Regions from separate parts of the Micromonospora sp. NPDC048907 genome, predicted to be linked through region 2. Evidence: riboswitches for the same ligand, from Rfam matches in the RefSeq annotation. Region 2 holds a riboswitch; each other region holds the start of a gene.
The links. A riboswitch is a leader RNA that binds a small molecule or an ion and turns the genes downstream of it on or off. The one in region 2 is predicted to bind cyclic di-AMP.
Positions count from the first base shown of each region.

Region 1: linked by a shared signal. The riboswitch ahead of ACZ6PY_RS16025 (transglycosylase family protein) and the one ahead of ACZ6PY_RS00430 (C40 family peptidase) in region 2 are both predicted to bind cyclic di-AMP.
Region 3: linked by a shared signal. The riboswitch ahead of ACZ6PY_RS02735 (coiled-coil domain-containing protein) and the one ahead of ACZ6PY_RS00430 (C40 family peptidase) in region 2 are both predicted to bind cyclic di-AMP.
Region 4: linked by a shared signal. The riboswitch ahead of ACZ6PY_RS26055 (C39 family peptidase) and the one ahead of ACZ6PY_RS00430 (C40 family peptidase) in region 2 are both predicted to bind cyclic di-AMP.

Region 1 is NZ_JBVJHI010000004.1:443,778-448,261, reverse strand. It holds gene ACZ6PY_RS16030 (LLM class flavin-dependent oxidoreductase) at 1-1,256, opposite strand, end outside; cyclic di-AMP (ydaO/yuaA leader) riboswitch at 1,595-1,766, shown strand; gene ACZ6PY_RS16025 (transglycosylase family protein) at 1,766-2,431, shown strand; gene ACZ6PY_RS16020 (YbaB/EbfC family nucleoid-associated protein) at 2,568-3,029, shown strand; gene ACZ6PY_RS16015 (M4 family metallopeptidase) at 3,120-4,484, opposite strand, start outside.
Region 2 is NZ_JBVJHI010000001.1:83,794-88,277, reverse strand. It holds gene ACZ6PY_RS00445 (zinc metalloprotease) at 1-363, shown strand, start outside; gene ACZ6PY_RS00440 (pyridoxamine 5'-phosphate oxidase family protein) at 452-997, opposite strand; gene dcd (dCTP deaminase) at 1,076-1,654, shown strand; gene ACZ6PY_RS00430 (C40 family peptidase) at 1,715-2,752, opposite strand; cyclic di-AMP (ydaO/yuaA leader) riboswitch at 2,766-2,901, opposite strand; gene ACZ6PY_RS00425 (N-acetylmuramoyl-L-alanine amidase) at 3,143-4,484, shown strand, end outside.
Region 3 is NZ_JBVJHI010000001.1:544,772-549,255, reverse strand. It holds gene ACZ6PY_RS02755 (heavy metal translocating P-type ATPase) at 1-409, opposite strand, end outside; gene ACZ6PY_RS02750 (hypothetical protein) at 424-1,404, opposite strand; gene ACZ6PY_RS02745 (heavy-metal-associated domain-containing protein) at 1,440-1,649, opposite strand; gene ACZ6PY_RS02740 (metal-sensitive transcriptional regulator) at 1,754-2,053, shown strand; cyclic di-AMP (ydaO/yuaA leader) riboswitch at 2,262-2,392, shown strand; gene ACZ6PY_RS02735 (coiled-coil domain-containing protein) at 2,397-3,416, shown strand; gene ACZ6PY_RS02730 (carbonic anhydrase) at 3,484-4,152, opposite strand; gene ACZ6PY_RS02725 (helix-turn-helix transcriptional regulator) at 4,346-4,484, shown strand, end outside.
Region 4 is NZ_JBVJHI010000008.1:164,905-169,388, forward strand. It holds gene ACZ6PY_RS26040 (acyltransferase family protein) at 1-458, shown strand, start outside; gene ACZ6PY_RS26045 (hypothetical protein) at 519-1,007, shown strand; gene ACZ6PY_RS26050 (hypothetical protein) at 1,167-1,964, shown strand; cyclic di-AMP (ydaO/yuaA leader) riboswitch at 2,330-2,472, shown strand; gene ACZ6PY_RS26055 (C39 family peptidase) at 2,673-3,515, shown strand; gene ACZ6PY_RS26060 (alpha/beta fold hydrolase) at 3,620-4,372, shown strand; gene ACZ6PY_RS26065 (CDP-glycerol glycerophosphotransferase family protein) at 4,380-4,484, opposite strand, start outside.

The sequences.
Region 1 (4,484 bases), on a different contig from region 2:
CAGTAGGCGCCCAGCGTCCAGTTGTTCTGCCGCATGGTCATCTCGTTGAGCACGGCGCGGGCGGCGCCCGGGGCCACCGCGCCCCGCTTGACCTGTTCGAGCAGGTCACGCACCTGCGCGAGTTCCTGGCGCAGGTGGTCGTGAACGTCCACCAGGTGCTGCCCGGCGGCCTGACCGTGCGGGCTGTAGACGTGCCCGGCCGGTGCCGGCGGCGCGGCCGGCCGGGTGGACTCGTCCCACAGCCGGCGCGGGCTCAGGCGTACCCCCGGGTCGGGGGTGGGGGTGACCGCGAGTGCGGTCGACCCGCCGGCCGCGGCGGCGGCCTGCTGCTCCTCGACGGCGTGGGCGCGGCTGCCCGGCGTGGTGCGTTCGGCGGCGACCAGCTCGCGGACCGCGGGCGCCACCTCCTGGGCGAAGAGCTGCACGGCGCGCGGCTCGTCGCTGCCGAGGATGAACGTGGCGACGCCGTGGTCCAGGGCGAGCCCGGCCAGCTCCTCGACCCACTGCTCCGGCGGGCCGTCCAGGAAGCCGCCGGAGGACCGGGCGAAGGTGCCGGTGACGTTGAGCAGCCGGCGGACCGCGCCCGGCTCACGCCCGGCCTCCGCGGCGGCCTCGTCGATCAGCGCGTTCAACGCGGGCAGCTCCGCCGGCCCCTTCGGCAGGTACGCCAGCGACGGCAGCCAGCCGTCCGCGCGGCGACCGACCAGCCGCAGCATCCGCGGCTTGTACGCGCCGACCCAGACCCGCACGGGGTGGGCCGGGGCCGGCCCGCGCTTCGCCCCGACCACCCGGTAGTGCTCGCCCTCGACCCGGACCATGCCGCGCCGTTCGGTGTCCCACACCTCGCGGATCACCCGGATCGCCTCGTCGAGGGCGTCCACGGCCGCGCCCGGGGAGAGCCGCCGGCCGCCGACCGCCTCGATCGCCTCCCAGAACGCGCCGGCGCCGAGCCCCAGCTCCACCCGGCCGCCGGTGAGCAGGTCCAGACTGGCCACGCTGCGGGCCAGCACCACCGGCTGGCGCAACGGCAGGTTGAGCACGTTGCCCGCGAGGGTGATGCGACTGGTGGCCGCGGCCACGAAGGACATCAGCGTCCAGGTGTCCAGGAACCCGGGCTGGTACGGGTGGTCCTGGAAGGTCACCAGGTCCAGACCGGCCTGCTCGCACAGCTTGGCCCGCGCCACCACCTGCTCCGGTCGCCCGGCGCTCGGGGTGAGGAAGCCGCCGAAGGCCAGCTCGTGTCCGTGGTCGCTCATGCCTCGCCGCCTCGTGCCGATCTTGCGTGAACCTGCCCACGGTAGCCCTCCGCGTCGCGCGGCAACCGGGGAACCCACCGGCTCCGGGATCCGCGACGCGACGCGGCCACTTGCCACGGTGGACCCGGCGCGGCTCGGCCGTCCTCTTCGGCCGGAACCCCGGAAGAGCCTTCGTGAGCTGGGAAAACTCGGCGATGGCCAGGTTGCTACGACAGATTCGACGGTTCCGCAGCCGAGGGGCGGGGCCGTCGCCCGGCCGGGTGAAGAACTTCACAAGAAGTGGGCGTTCGTCACAAACCGTTCCTAACGTCGAGTCCGTTCGCGATCGCGGACACCACGGGCCGGCAACGCCTAATCCCGCCGCCGGCCCGGTGGTACCTGGACCTCGGGCGGGAGCGGGGGACCCACACGTTCCTCGGTGCACGACACCTCGGGGTGAAGCCGCCTGCGGCGGCCGGGCTCCTCGCCCGAACCCGACAGCTCACCTCGTCGGCGTGGAGGACAACCACATGGCAACTGAACACGTCGCCCGTCATCGACGGGTCGCGCGGCGTCGCACCGCCGTCGGGGCTCTCGTCGTCGGCGCCGCCACCGGCGCCGCCGCCTTCCTCGGCCCCGCGGCTCCGGCCAGCGCCGCCGGCGTCAACTGGGACGCCGTCGCCCAGTGCGAGTCCGGCGGCAACTGGCACATCAACACCGGCAACGGCTACTACGGCGGGCTCCAGTTCACCCGGAGCACCTGGAACGGCTACGGCGGCCAGAGGTACGCCAGCCGGGCCGACCTGGCCAGCCGCGGTGAGCAGATCGCCGTCGCCGAGAAGGTCCTCGACGGACAGGGCATCGGCGCCTGGCCGGTGTGCGGCAAGAAGGGTGGCTCGACCAAGCGGTACTCGGCCAGCGACTCGGGCTCGAAGAAGGCCGCGACGAGGAAGGCCACGACGAAGAAGGCCACCTCGGACCGGTCGTCGCGGGGCGACCGGCCGGCCGCCCACGGCGCCCGGCGCACCACGCCGAGCGCCGGGGGCTACCTGGTCCGGCCCGGGGACACCCTCTCCGGGATCGCCGCCGCGACGGGCGTCGCCGGCGGTTGGCGCGCCCTCTACGAGCGCAACAGGGGCGTGGTCGGCACCGACCCGGGTCTGATCTTCCCGGGCCAGAGGCTGCGCCTGCGCTGAGCCCCACCGGGCCCGGCCCGCGCGGGCCGGTCCACCGCACCACGAACGCCCGGCCGGGGCTCCCCGGCCGGGCGTTCCACGTCGGGGCCGGTTGCTATCGTCACGGTGCTCGGAAAGACGTGAAGAAAGCGCGGATATGACCAACGACTCGTTCTCCGCGGCCGCGAGCCTCGACGAGCTGCTGACCAGGACGCAACAGGCGCTGTCCGCGATGCGGTCCCGGGCCGTCGAGCACGCCGACGGCGCGCCGGCCGAGCTGCTCCGCGCCGAGGGCGCCGCGGCCGGCGGCCGGGTCCGGGCCGTCGCCGTCCAGGGTGGCCGGCTGGAGTCCCTCACCGTCGACCCGGAGCTGGCCGGGGAGCCCTTGGAAGCCCTGTGCGGGCACCTCGTGGTGGCCGTGAACGCCGCGCTCACCGAGCTGGACGCGCGGGTCAGCGCGTCGGCCCGGGCGGACGTGGACGCCCTCGCCGCCCGGCTCGGCGGCCTGCCGGAGCAGTCCGCGCGGGACATGGAGCGGTTCAGCCGGGCCATGGAGGGCGTCGCGGCCCGGATCCGCCGCGACGGCGCCGCCGGCCCGCGCGCGACCCACCCGGCCTGACCGCGGCCGCGACCGACCGGCCACGTCCCGCGGCGGAGACGACGAAGCGGCCGGCCGTCGGGAGGACGACGGCCGGCCGCTCCGGTGTGCTCAGCTCAGGGTGAGCGAGGTGTCGTCGACGACGAACGAGGTCTGCAGGGAGCTGTCCTCCACGCCGCTGAACGAGATGGTGGCGGTGGTGCCGGCCAGCGACGAGACGTCGAAGGACCGCTGCACGTAGCCGGTGGCCTTGTTGAGGTTGGAGTAGGTGGCCAGCGTGGTGCTGCCCGCCTTCACGGTCAGCTTGTCGTAGGCGGTGGTCGTGGTCGACTCCGCGCTGTCGATGTGCAGCCAGAAGCTCAACGTCGCCCGGCAGCCGGCGGGGATCGACACCGACTGGGTGAGGGTGTCGGTGTGCGTCGAGCCGTAGCCGTCGAGCCAGGCCTTGTACGAGCCGCCGTGCGCGGCCTGGGCGGTGTCGTTCGTGATGACGCCGGAGCTGGCGCTCCAGCTCACGTTGCCCGACTCGAAGCCGGGGTTGGCCAGCTTCTGGCCGGTGCAGCTGCCCGACGGCGGGGTGGTCGTGGTGGTCGGCGTCGGGGTGCTGCCCGTGCACGTGGCCTCACCGGTCTGCGCCGGCACGCTGATCGCGGTCCAGGCGGCCTTGACCGCGTTGAACTCGGTGCAGCTGGTCGGGTAGAGGTTCTTCGCGGCCTGCAGCGTCCAGACCCGGTACTTCAGGTACGACGAGGACGAGGTCTTCAGCAGCATCGCGTTGTACATGATCTTCATGGCCTTCTGGATGCCCAGGCCGGTGACGCTGCTGCCGTTGCAGGTGGAGCTGGCCGGCTGGCCGTTGGTCGGGCTGCTGCCGTTGGCCAGCAGGTAGAACCAGTGGTTGCCGGGGCCCGCCGCGGCGTGCACCTCGGTGCCCGGGATGCTGCTGGAGTAGCAGTTCGGGTCGCCGAGCGCCGACGGGTTGTACATGTTGCGGATCGGGCCGCTGCCCACCAGGTTGACCTTCTCGCCGACCAGGAAGTCGGGAGCGTCGTAGCTGGACGGCTCGTTGGCGAACCACTCGGTGGCCGCGCCGAAGGTGTCGGCGACGAACTCCTGCGTGCCGCCGCCGGAGATGCCGCCCGGCGTGTGGTCGTCGATGCCGTGGCCGATCTCGTGGGCCACCACGTCGAGCGAGCCGATCCACTGGCCCGAGGTGTTCTTGCCGATCTGGACCTGGCTGCCGTCGTAGTAGGCGTTCTGGTCGTTCAGGCCCACCCGGATCGGCCAGTAGCCGCCGTTGCCGTCGGCGCCGTTGCGGCCCAGCCACTGCGCGAGCATCTTGTGCTCGGTCTGCGCGGCGAACAGCGCGTCGACGCAGCCGGTCTCCTTGTTGGTGGCGGTGCCGTTGCCCCAGACGTCGTCGGAACCGCTGAACGTCGTGTTGTTCGCGGCGTCCTGGCAGCTCAGGTTGGTGAC
Region 2 (4,484 bases):
ACCTTCCCGCAGCGCAAGCTCAACAGCATGGACGGCGTGGTCGTGCTGAGCGAGTCGCTGCCGGGCGGCACCGCGACCAACTACAACCAGGGCGACACCGGCACCCACGAGATCGGCCACTGGCTGAACCTCTACCACACCTTCCAGGGTGGGTGCTCCGGCTCGGGTGACAGCGTCTCCGACACCCCGGCCGAGGCCTCGCCGGCCTACGAGTGCCCGACCGGCCGCGACACCTGCACCACCGCCGGCAAGGACCCGATCACCAACTTCATGGACTACACCTACGACTCGTGCATGTACCAGTTCACCGCTGGTCAGGCGAGCCGCATGCTGACCGCCTGGAACGCGTACCGCGCGGCCTGACCGCCGCGCACCACACGCCGGCGCCGGTCCCGTCCTCGGACGGGGCCGGCGCCGGCTTTGTTGGGGCCGGATCCCGACGGGTGCGGAGTCAGGCCGCCGTGCGGCGGGTGTCGAAGCCGTGCCGGCCGCGCCGGCCCTCCGGGGCGAGCGGGTCACGCCGGGCCGGGGCGCTGGCCCCCGGATCGAGCCAGACGCGCACCTCGGGCCGGCCGGTGCCGGGGCTGGCCACCTGGTCGCGCCGGGTCAGCATCGCCACGTCGACGGTGAACTCGAACAGGCGCCAGTCGCCCTGCGGCGCGGCCCGGCCGATCCGGGCCACCCGGGCGACGGTCGCCGGGTCGGTCACCGGGATGGCCCGGCCGGCCACGTAGGCCTCGTCGTCGCTCTCCTCCGGCGGGAAGGAGTGCAGCGCGTAGCGGCCGTCGCGTTCGAGGTCGCGACGCTTGGGCGAGTCGATGACGAAGCACCAGAGCCCGTCGTCGGTGATGACCGGGGAGACCGGGTGCACGCGCGGGCCGCCGTCGGCGCGGACCGTGGCGAGGTAGCCGAAACCCGGCCCGTACTGCTGCAACAGGAGGCGGATCTCGTCGGCGAGTCGGGGCTCGTCGGCGGCGAATTCGGACCAGGAAGCCATGCGGACATTCTATCGAACAGGTGTACGAAGATGTAGTCCGACATGCAGGTCACCCGTACCGGTCGCTATGGTGTTCCGATGCTGCTCTCCGACCGCGACCTGGTCTCCGAGATCAAGGCGGGCACGCTCGCGCTGGAGCCCTTCGAGCCCACGCTGGTGCAGCCGTCCAGCATCGACGTACGTCTGGACCGCTTGTTCCGGGTCTTCAACAACCACCTCTACACGCACATCGACCCGTCCGTGCAGCAGGACGACCTCACCTCGATGGTGGAGGTGCCCGAGGGCCAGCCGTTCGTGCTGCACCCGGGGGAGTTCGTGCTCGCCTCCACGCTGGAAGTGATCTCGCTGGGCGACCAGCTCGCCGGGCGGCTGGAGGGCAAGAGCTCGCTGGGCCGGCTCGGCCTGCTCACCCACTCGACCGCCGGCTTCATCGACCCGGGCTTCTCCGGTCACGTCACGCTGGAGCTGTCCAACGTGGCGAACCTGCCGATCACGCTCTGGCCGGGCATGAAGATCGGCCAGCTCTGCATCTTCCGGCTGTCCTCGCCGGCCGAGCACCCGTACGGCTCGGCGGTGTACGGCTCGCGCTACCAGGGCCAGCGCGGCCCGACCCCGAGCCGCTCCTGGCAGAGCTGGCGCACCTGGCCGACCCGCTGACCGACCGGCACGCCGGAACGGCGCAGGGGCCCCCGCGGCGCGGGAGCCCCTGCGGACCGGTCAGCCCGGGCGGCCGTAGCTGTTGATCTGGCCGTCGTCGACGCGCTTCATCGTGATCGGCTTGCCGGACTGGGAGGCGTGCACCACCCAGCCGTCGCCCACGTACATCCCGACGTGGTGCAGGTCGCTGTAGTAGAAGACGAGGTCACCGGCGCGCAGTTCGCTCCGGCTCACCCGCCTGGTCACGTCGTGCTGCTGCCGGGCGTTGTGCGGCAGCGAGACGCCGGCCTTGGCCCAGGCCGCCATGGTGAGGCCCGAGCAGTCGTAGTGGTCCGGGCCGGCGGCGCCCCAGACGTAGATCTTGCCGATCTGGGCGCAGGCGAACTTGACCGCGACGCCGGCCGGGCCACCGGGGTAACCGGCGGGGCAGGGCGCCGGGCGCAGCGGACCGCCGCCGCCGTTGCCGTAGACCTTGAGGCGCAGCTTCTGCAGCTTGACGATCTCGGCGTCGATCTGCTTCTTCTTGGCCGCGAGCTGGGCCTCGGTGCGCGCCAGCTCAGTGATCATCTCGTCCAGCGGCTGCTTCTTGGCGGCCAGCTGGTCGCGCAGCTCGGCGACGGTCCGCACCTGCTCCTGCTGGCGGTTCGCGAACCGGTCGAGCAGCGCGAGGCCGTCGACCAGCTCGCTCGGCGACCGGCTGCCGAGCAGTGCGTTGACGGTGGAGAGGTTGTTGTCGCCCTTGTAGGCGTCGGCGGCGAGCCCGCCCACCTGACCGAGGGCGGCGTCCACCCGGGCCTGGAGCGGGGCGATCTGCCTGCCCAGCGCGGCGGCCTGCTTCCGCTTGGCGGCGAGCTGCTCGCGCGTGGCGTTGACCTGTTCGATGACCGGTTCGAGCTTGTTCCAGTCCTGGTCGATCTGGCGCTCGATCTCGGTGACCGACGGTTCGGCGTGTGCCGCCGTGGCGCCGCCGGTCAGGACGACGGCGGTGCCGACCAGGGCGGCGAGGGCGGTGGTGCAACGGGACCAGCGGGAACGCGGCGCAGCCGTCGACCGGTCGACCGACCGGACCGACGGTGGCCGCGGGGCATGGTGTGCCACCGGGCTTCCGTACTCCTTCTTCCTGGCCGCCTACCGGGTTAGCTGACGGGTTCGGGCGGGAAGGGAGGCGCCCTACCGCAGTGGCTGCGGATTCACCCCAGTTACCTGGGTCCCCGGCTCGCCCGGAGGCGACTCGGCGGTGTCGGACCGTCACCACCCGGGTTGGACGGTGAAGCTCGCGGCCGACGATTGACCAGAGTAGAGAGCACCGTTATCGTTCCGCAACCCGAGACGCCGTGACACTCCGTACCCGAAAGATTCTTTCAGCGGAGATTACCCATCGGAAAGGTATTGACCCGGACCGCGCGCGGGGTGAGGGTGGGGACGCAGTGACCCCCATCCCTGTCTGGAGGTTCGATGCACCTCTCACCCCCGCCGTCGGGCAGACGGATGCTGCTGGCAGCAGCCGTCGCCGCTGCCACCGCACTCGTGGCGACCGGCCCGGTGGCCGCCCAACCGCTCACCGCCCAACCCGCCACCGACCGCCAGGATCAGTATGCCGCCGCCGCGGCGGAGTACGGCGTGCCGCAGAGCGTCCTGCTCGGCGTCTCGTACCTGGAGTCGCGCTGGGACACCCACCCCGGCCAGCCGAGCACCAGCGGCGGCTACGGCCCGATGCACCTCACCGACGCCCAGCACGTCCTCGCGACGCCGGCCAGCGGCCACGTCAGCGAGGACGAGGACCCGCGGGGCGACGACTCGCGGCCGCTCACCCTCAACCCGGCCCCCTCGGCCGCACCGGCGGAGGACGTGCTGCCGCAGGCGTCCCTGCAGACGCTCGACGCCGCCGCGGCGCTCACCGGCCTCGCCGAGGAGACGCTGCGCACGGACGCGGCCGCCAACATCCGGGGCGGGGCGGCGCTGCTCGCCTCGTACCAGAAGCAGTTGGGCTCGCCGGTCGGCGCCGGCACCGACCCGGCGGCCTGGTACGGCGCGGTGGCCCGCTACTCCGGCGCGGACACCGAGGACGCGGCGGCGGCCTTCGCCGACGAGGTCTACGACCAGCTCGGCCTGGGCGCGACCCGGACCACCGACGACGGCCAGCGGGTGACCCTGGCCGCCACCGCGGTGAAGCCCGACCAGTCCGGGCTGCACCGGCTCGGCCTGCGCCGGGCCGAGCGGCCGGACGGCCTGGAGTGCCCGGTCCGGCTCGCCTGCGAGTGGATCCCGGCCCCCTACGAGCAGTACGGCCCGGGCTCCGGCGACTACGGCAACCACGACCTCGGCAACCGGCCGGCCCAGCAGAAGATCGAATACATCGTCATCCACGACACCGAGGGCTACTTCGGCCCGAGCGTGGACCTGGTGAAGGACCCGACCTACCTGGGCTGGCACTACACGCTGCGCTCGGTGGACGGCTACGTGGCCCAGCACATCAAGGCCAAGGACGTCGGCTGGCACGCCGGCAACTGGTACGTCAACGCCAAGTCCATCGGCCTGGAGCACGAGGGCTTCGCCGGGCACGGCACCTGGTACACCGAGGCGATGTACCGGGCCTCGGCCAAGCTGGTCCGGCACCTGGCGCTGAAGTTCCAGATCCCGCTGGACCGGCAGCACATCATCGGCCACGACAACGTCCCCGGCACCACCGCCTCGACCGTGCGCGGCATGCACTGGGACCCGGGCCCCTACTGGGACTGGTCGCACTACTTCGACCTCATGAAGGCGCCCTTCCGGTCCCTCGGCAACGCGCACACCGGCCTGGTCACCATCGACCCGGACTTCGCCACCA
Region 3 (4,484 bases), 460 kb from region 2:
GGGCGGCCAGGGTCAGCGACAGCCACTGCCAGTAGTCGAACTGCCAGGCCGGCACCATGGCCAGCACGATCACCGGCACGGTCAGCACGGCCGACACCCACAACCGGGTACGCAGCCCGCGCAGCTCGTCCACCGGCTCGGCCGGCGCCCCGGCGGCGACCTGCGCGGGCGGCGGCGGGACGACGGCCGTGTAGCCGGTCTTCTCCACGGTGGCGATCAGCTCGGCCGGGCTGACCTCGTCGGCGTACCGGACGGTGGCCTTCTCGGTGGCGTAGTTGACCGTGGCCTCCACGCCGTCCATCCGGTTGAGCTTCTTCTCGATCCGGGCGGCGCAGGAGGCGCAGGTCATGCCGCCGATCGCGAGTTCGATCAGGTGCGGCGCGACCGGCAGGGACTTCGCGGATGTCATCGCGTCACCTCCGGTCAGTTGTGCCCGTGCCCCGGGGTGCCGTGGCCGGCGTCCGGAGTCGGTGCGGTCGTGGGGGCCGGCGCGGCGGGCGCCGGCGTGGCCTGGTCCCCGGCCAGCACGGTGAACTCGGCGGTGTGCACCGCGTCGCCGTGCCGGAAGTCCAGGTAGAGACGGTACGCGCCGGACGAGGGCACCTCGGCGGCGAAGGTGACCGCCGGCCCGGCCGGGGTCCGCCCGTCGCCGGGCGCGCCCTCCGGGTGCACGTGCAGGTACGCCAGGTCGCCCTGGCGCAGCGCCACCAGGTGCCCGTACGCCCCGAGGTAGGGCTGAAGGTCGGTGACGGGCCGGCCGTCACGGCTGACGGTCAGGGTGAGCCGGCTGGTCCGTCCGGGCTGCGGGGCGCCGGTGAGGGTGACCGTGTAGCCGTCGACCGTGGTGCGGGTCACCGGCGCGGGCAGCGGCCGGTGCTCCAGCGCGCCGGGGACGGTGACGTCGACCCCGAGGGTGAGCGGCTCGCCGCCGGTCGGGGTGAAGTCGGCGAACGCCCGCCAGACGCCGGGTCCGGCGAGCGGCGAGGCGACCCGCCAGGTACCGTCGGCGGCCAGCTCGGGGTGGACGTGCCGGAATCCGGAGAGGTCGCGGCGGGCCACGATCAGGTGCATGCGCTTGTCGTGGGCCACGTCGTAGCGGGTGACGGGCCGGCCGTCCGGGCCGGTGATCCGGAAGGCGAACTCGCTCGCGGGGGCGGTCACCGGCTGGAGCGTGTAGCCGCGGTCGGAGACGAGCAGCCCGCCGGGCAGGTGGGCGGTGGCGATGGCCGCGTGGCCTCCGTCGCCGTGGTCGGACGCGCCGGAGTCGTGTCCGGCGTCGGTGGCGTCGTGGCGGGTCTCGGCGGCCGGGGTGACGGGGCCGGCCAGGTGGCCGACCCCGTACGCCGTGCCGAACACCGCCGCGAGCCCGAGGGCGAAGCCGCTCAGCTTCGTCGCCGTGTTCATCGGGGCACCTCGGTTCCTTCGGGTCCGCGGAACCGTCACGCCCCGACGAGGTCGTAACCGGCCTCGTCGACGGCGGCGCGGACGGTGTCCGTGTCCAGCGGGCTCCGGCTGGTGACGGTGACCCGGCCGGAGGCCAGGTCGACCTGGACGTCGGTGACGCCCGGCAGCGCGCTCACCTCGGCGCTCACCGAGTTGACGCAGTGCCCGCAGGTCATGCCCTGCACCTGGTACGTGGTGGTGACCATCGCGCATCCTCCCTTTCCGCCGCTCCCGTTACCGTTACCCGGTGGGGGTATCGGCCACGAGACGACCGTACCATACCCCCGAGGGGTACGCTATCCTTGGCGTCATGACCGCACCGACGACCCCGACCCGGGGCTACACCGCCAGCAAGGACCAGCTCCTCGCGCGGCTCCGCCGCATCGAGGGCCAGGTTCGCGGCATCGAGAAGATGGTCGAGGACGACCGTTACTGCATCGACGTGCTGACGCAGATCTCCGCCATCCAGGCCGCGCTCGACAAGGTCGGCCTCGGCCTGCTCGACGGGCACGCCCGGCACTGCATGCACGAGGGCGCCGCCGAGGGCCGCGCCGACGAGATGGCCACCGAGATGATGGCCGCCGTCGGCCGCCTCATGAAGCGGGGCTGACCGGCCCGGCGGATCTCCCCGGGCGGCACCGGGAGCACGCAGGCCGCATGGTGACACTCCGCAGCGTGACGGCGGATCTCAAACGCGATCCTGGTCACGCAGGGCGAGGACGAATTCTCGCTATTGGTCGGCTTCCGGACGTAGAACACCGGGAGGACTCTCGGGTAACCTCGCTGCCGGTCACCGCCGAAGGCGCGCACCGGCGCCAGCGGTGCCGCCGCCCAATCGCCCGCGGGCGAGCCGGGGAACCAGGTACATGGGGTGAATCCGCGCGAGCGGTAGGGGCCACTTCCGTCCCGAACCCGTCAGCTAACCCGGTCGGCGGCCGACGGAAGGGAACACTGTGACGGCACCCCTGCGCCGCTGGCTGACCCCCGTGGTGGCCGTGCTGGCCGCGATCACCGTGCTGGCGGGGCCGACCCCGGCGACGGCCGCTCCGAGCACCCCCACCCCCTCGGGGCACTCCGAGGAGGAGGACGACCCCCTCATCACCGAGGCCATCGACGCCGCCAACCGGGCGTACCTCCAGGCCAAGGCGAAGCTCGACACGTCGCGCAAGCGTCAGCTCCAGCTCGCCCTCGAGGTCAAGGCGGCGCAGAGCGAGCTCGACGCGCTGAGCCCGCAGGTGGCCCAGATCGCGGCGCAGTCCTACCGCACCGGCCGGATGGGCGCCATGGCCATGCTGATGGAGAGCAACACGCCCGACTCGTTCGTCCGGCGGGCGGCCGCCCTCGACGAGCTGAACCTGCTGAACTCGCAGAAGCTCGCCGCCATCAACGCCGCGAAGACCCGCGCCGAGCAGGCCAAGATCGCGCTCGACATCGAGGTCCGCGAGCAGGAGAAGCAGAAGAACGCGATGGCCCGCGAGAAGGCCGAGACGGAGAAGGCGCTGAAGCTGGTCGGCGGGATCGGCTTCACCGGCGGCCTGGTCTCGGCCACCTCGCCGGTGGCCCGCGTCGGCCCGGGCCGCACCTCGGACGGCGACTGGAAGCCGGAGTCGTGCAGCGAGAACGACCCGACCACCTCGGGCTGCGTCACCCCGCGCACGCTGCACGCGTACAAGGAGGTCAAGCGGGCCGGCTTCAACCGCTTCGTGGGCTGCCACCGCAACGGCGGGCCGTTCGAGCACCCGAAGGGCCGGGCCTGCGACTGGTCGTTGCAGAAGAGCGGCTTCTCCTCGTGGCGCACGAAGGACCAGCGGATGTACGGCAACAACGTCGCCGCCTTCCTCATCCGCAACGCGGACCGGCTGGGCATCTACTACGTGATCTGGAACCGGCAGATCTGGTTCCCGGCCACCGGCTGGAAGTCCTACAGCGGGCCCTCCGACCACACCGACCACGTGCACATGTCGCTGCTCTGACGACGTACGCCGAAAGGGGCCGGCCCGCGACGCGCGGGCCGGCCCCTTCGACGTCTCCTGACGGCCGTCAGGTGGCGAGCGCCGGGTCCGCGGGCGCGGCCGGGGCGGGCACCGGGATGGCGGGCGCGCCGGTCGGGGCCTGTGCCACGGTGCGCACCTCGCCGGCGCTGAGCCGGTACGACAGGCCGACCACCGTGCACCGCCCGGCGGCAACCGCGTCCGCGAGGACGACAGACCGGGCGAGCATCGTCTCCACGGTCTGGGCGATGTGGATGTCGACGATCCCGTCGAGGTCCTCGACGCCCTCCCGGCCGGCCCGGAGCAGGCTGGGCGCGACGGCGTCCACCACCGCGCCGAGGTGCCCGGACGGCGACGTGCCGGTGCGGACCGAATCGCGGGCGGCCTGGACCGCGCCGCACGAGTCGTGGCCTAGCACCACCACGAGCGGGGTGCCCAGCACGGTCACCGCGTATTCCACGCTGCCGAGCACCTCGGGGCCGGCGGTGTGGCCGGCGGTGCGGACCACGAAGAGATCACCGAGGCCCCGGTCGAAGATGATCTCGGCGGCGAGCCGCGAGTCGGAGCAGCCGACGATCACGGCGAACGGGTGCTGGCCGTCGGCGACGGCCGCCCGGTGTCCGGCGTCCTGGTTGGGATGGCGCGGGGCGCCGGTGACGAACCGGTGGTTACCGGCGTAGAGCTCGGCGAGCGCCTGCTCGGGAGTGGTCGGCGACACTGATCCTCACCTCGTCCTCGCGCGAAAACGCCCTGGTCAGCCGGCCGGCGACGGAGGCGGCCTCGGCACCCACGGTCACACGCAGTCCAAGGTACGTCAAGATTTACGTGATACGGATTTCATACGTCGGCGCGATCTTGACGGCGGCCCCGGCAGCCGCCTCGACAGGACCGGGACATCCGGGAGCCATACCATGACCATCATGGCGACGACACCAGGTGAGAAAGGCAGCGGCCGGAACTGGACTTTCCTCACCAACCACGGGCACGTGCTCCTGGCCATCGCCCGTAACCCCACCGCCCGGCTGCGGGACGTGGCCGACGAGGTGGGGG
Region 4 (4,484 bases), on a different contig from region 2:
TGGCCGCGCTGTGGATCCGCGCCGAGTTCTGGGCGGCCCTGCTCGCGGCGGCCTACCTGCTGGTCATCACGGCGGCGGCGGACGCCGACGTGCGGGGCCGGCCCACGCCGTGGCGGTCCCGCGCGATGGTCTGGCTCGGCGAGGTCTCCTTCGCCTTCTACCTGGTCCACGTGCTGGTCATGAGGACCGTGCTGCGGCTCACCGGCGACTGGGGCACCGGCCTGGGCGGCTGGTGGGGGCCGCTGGTGGTGCTCGCCTTCCTGCTGCTCAACCTCCTGCTCGCCGCGGCCCTGCACCGCTGGGTGGAGATGCCGTTGATGCGCCGCCTCGGACCGTCGCGCCGGGCCCGCCGGGCGCCGGGCGCCACCGCGCCGGCGCCGCGCGTGCCCGCCCCCCGCGCGGCCCCCGAGGCCCCGGCCAGAAGCGTCGAGTACGCCGGGCGGCGCGACCCGGGCTGAGCCGCCGCGACACGCCCGCGCGACGGTGCGATGTGGCGTCATCGGCGGTAGTTTGTACCCGTGCTGCCCATCGCGCTCACCTGTCCCTTGTGGTGGGTGGCGCGCTGGACCGCCCGGATGCTGGCCACGCTGGCCGTGCTCGTCGCCTGCTCCTTCGGCGCGACCACGCTGCCGCTCGGCGCACCTGCGACCGCGCCGGTGGCGACCGCACCGGCCGCGACCGCACCGGCCGCGACCGCACCGGCCGTGACCGCACCGGCCGCGACCGCACCGGCCGCGACCGCACCGGTGGCGGCGACCGTGGCGGCCTCCGCCGAGGGTCTGCCCCTGCGCGCCGACGCCGCCGGGCAGCTCCGGGTCGCGGCTGGCCCCGCCACCGCCGGCACCGGCCAGGACATCCGGGGCGAAGCCGTCGACGCGCCGGCCCTGCCGGCGGGTCAGCCCTGGCCGGCGGCGCCCGCGGCGGTGACCCGCGCCGCGGACCGGCCGCTCGCCCTCACCGGGCTGGTCCCGGCCACCGTCGGCTCCCGGGCCCCGCCCGCCCGCTGACCCGCCCGCCGGCCGACGGCCCGCGCCCGCCGCACGCACCGAACCTCACCCCCGCACCCCGCCCGCCGGGCGGCCCGGCGGCACCCGTTGCCGCCGCCCCCGCCGCCGCGGGTCGTGCGGACACCTCTCCACCACGTTTTCTCCCGTGAGGTGCCGACCATGCCGCAGACCGTTCTCTACCATTTCCTGACCGAGGTGCCCGAGGCCGCCGCCATCTGGTCGGCCCTGCTCCTGCTCGCCCTCGGCCTGCTCGCCGTGCTGGTCGCCCGCCCGGAGCGGGACGGCGCCTCCGACGCGGCCCCCGACCCGGCCGTGGAGGCGGCCGCGCGCCGGGCCGACCTGCGCCGCTACGCCGACGAGGTGGCGGTGGCCGCCGCCGGTGCCGCGCAGACCGCCCGGCGGCGCCGGGAGCAGTGGCTCACCGCCCAGGACGAGGCCGACCGGGCCTGGCGGGCGTACGACGAGGCCGAGGCCGGCGCCCGCCGCCTGGCTCCGGCCGCCGCCCTGCCCGCGCCGCACACCCCGCGCACCCCGGCCGAGTACGCGGCCCGGGAGCGCTGGCTGCACCACGCGGCGATGACCGCGCACTGGCGGGGCGACCTGAGCGCGCGGCAGCTCGCGGACGTGCTGGCCCGCCGCAACGGGTGGGACCCGCGCCGGCACCCGGCCGAGCAGGAGATCGTCCTGGCCCGGGCGGTACGCGAGAGCCGCCGGGCGGCCTGGGCGGCGGCCGCGGAGCGGGAGCGGCGGGCCTGGCGGGACGCCGAGCTCGCGGCCGAGGCGGCGCGAACGCTCTCCGCCGAGTCCTACGCGGCGGCCACCGCGCTCCGCCCCGGCCGTGCCGAGGACCCGGTCGCGGCGGTGGAGGGCCGCGACGACGCGGCGACGACCCGGCTCCCGGTCCCGGCGCCGGCCGCGGTGCCCGGCGCCCGCTGGCGCCCCGCCCGGGCCGGCTGACCCGGACCCGCTCGCGACGACACCGCCCGGGACGGCGGCACGCCGGTGCCGCCGGGACGGAGCGGCGTCGACCGAATTGTTATCCGAAATGTGGTGAGCCCGGTCACGGCCATCCCGGAAACGGTCACCAGGGGACAGGTTGGCCGATCGATGACCGCAATCCCGGGCCGGCCGCCACCGGATGTCCGCTTTCCGCCGCGCGGCGCCACCGTAACTGCTCGTCCCATTGAGTGAAGTGAGTGACCGACTGTTCCGAAATCCGTAGCGGTGCACGAGGTTTACGCAGGTGGGAGCGCTTGGCAGGAGAGGTACCCACCGGTAGTGTCGGCGCGTCCGGAGCGGTTTCCGATCGCAAGTGGCGACGCCGCGCCGACCCGCCTAATCGTGCCTTCACGAACCGGGGACCCACAGCAACACCGGGGTGAATCCGCGGGCCACGGGCCCGCGGTAGGGCGTACTTCCCGCCCGAATCCGTCAGCTAACCCGGTCGGCGGCCACGGAAGGAGTGCTATTCCTCGTGCTCACCACCCCCCGCTCGTCCCCCCGCCTCCACGGCATCGTGGTGCCGGCGCTCGCCTGACGGCGACCTGACCCGGCCACTCCCCGACCGCCCGGCCCCCGGGCGCTCCCCTTCCGCGGCGACCCGCCGCCCCGCCAGCGCGCGTGAGCTCCTCCGTGCGTGGGGCCGGCGTGTGCCGCGCACGCTCCGTGGAGGAACCCGTGAAGCATCACCTGAAGCGTCAGCTGCGGCGTCTCGTGACCGAGCGCCCGTACCAGATTCTCGCCGGCTCGGCCGCCGCGCTCGTGCTGGCCGGCGGCGCCGGCGCCGCCCTCACCGCCACCGACGAGGCCCCGGTCCACCGGGAGAACACCGCCGCGGTCGCCGAGCTGGGCTCGCGGCTCGGTGAGGTCGCCAGCCGGGGCGAGGCCCGGGTCGCCATCCCGTCGCCGTCCGCCTCGCCGAGCGCGTCGCCGTCGGTCGCGAAGGCCGCGGCCAAGGCCACCACCGACCCGGACACCACCCCGAAGGCGAAGCCGAAGCCGCCGTCGACCAAGGTCCTCGACTACGAGTACCAGGCGCAGACCCAGTACTGGAACTGCGGCCCGGCCGCGGTGCGGAACGCGCTCAGCGCGAGCGGCGTCGAGACCACCCAGGAAGCGATGGCCGGCCCGCTCGGCACCACCGAGAGCGGCACCAACTCGGCCGAGGACACCACCCGCGGCCTGAACCAGATGGTCAAGGGCAACCCGTACCGGACCCACATGTTCGGCGGCTCGGCGAGCCCCGCCGAGATCGACCAGCTCCAGGCGGACGTGGTCAGGGCGATCACCGACGGCCGGGGCGTGGTGGTCAACGTGGCCGGCGACGCCACCGACACCGACGGCGGCTGGCACTCCTTCCCGGGCGGCCACTACATCGCCGTGGTCGGCTACAAGAGCGACGGCCGGACCGTCCGGATCGCCGACTCGGCGAACCCGGCGCTGCCCGCGTACTGGGTCAGCACCATCGACCTGGCGAACTGGGCGGCCACCCGCGGCTACTCCGCCTGATCGCACCCATCCCCGTCGGGCACCGGCTCCACCGAGCCGGTGCCCGACGTCGTCGTGCCGGCTGCTCTCGCGCGTCGTGTCCGTCCGGTGGCACACTGCGCCCTATGGCCGACGAGACGGGTACCCGCCAGCTGCTGCTGCTGCACGGCATGGGCGCCACCGGTGAGGTGTGGCTGCCGTGGGCGCCGCTGCTGGAGCGTCACTGGGCGGGGCGCTGGCTCGCCCCCGACCTGGCCGGGCACGGCTGGTCGCCCCCGCTGCCGGAATACTCCTTCGAGGCCCTGGCCCGGCGGGTGGTCGAGGGGTTCGGCCCGGTGGCCGAGCGGCTCGGCCCCCGGGACCGGCTCGTGCTGCTCGGCCACTCCCTCGGCGGGGTGGTGGCGCTGGCGCTGGCCGCGCGGTCGCGGCGCCTGCCGGTCGACGCGGTGGTCGGGCTCGGCATCAAGGCCGTCTGGTCCCCGGCCGACCTGGAGAAGACCCGCGAGCTGGCCGCCCGGCCGGTGACCTGGTTCGCCACCCGGGACGAGGCGGCCCGCCGTTACCTGCGGGTCTCCGGGCTGGCCGGGCTGTTCGCCCCCGACCACCCCGTGGTGGAGGCGGGGCTGCGCCGCGAGGACGGCCGGTGGCGGCTCGCCATGGACCCGGCGGCCTTCGCGGTGGGGGAGCCCCGGCTGCCGGCGCTGCTCGCCGCCATCGACGTCCCCGTGCTGCTGGCCCGTGGGGAGCACGACCCGATGGTGACCGACGCGCAGCTCAAGGAACTGGGCGTCCCGGTCGCCACCCTGCCGGGCCTGGGCCACAACGCGCACGTCGAGGATCCGGCGGCGGTGCTCGCCCTGCTCGACGCGTACCTCTGACCGTCCGTCAGGCGGCGGGGGAGGGGACCGGCGAGCCGTCGCGCGGGGCGGGCGCGGTCGGTGCCGGCGCGAGCTGCCGGCGGGCGGCGTCGAGGAACACCTCGGCGTACGA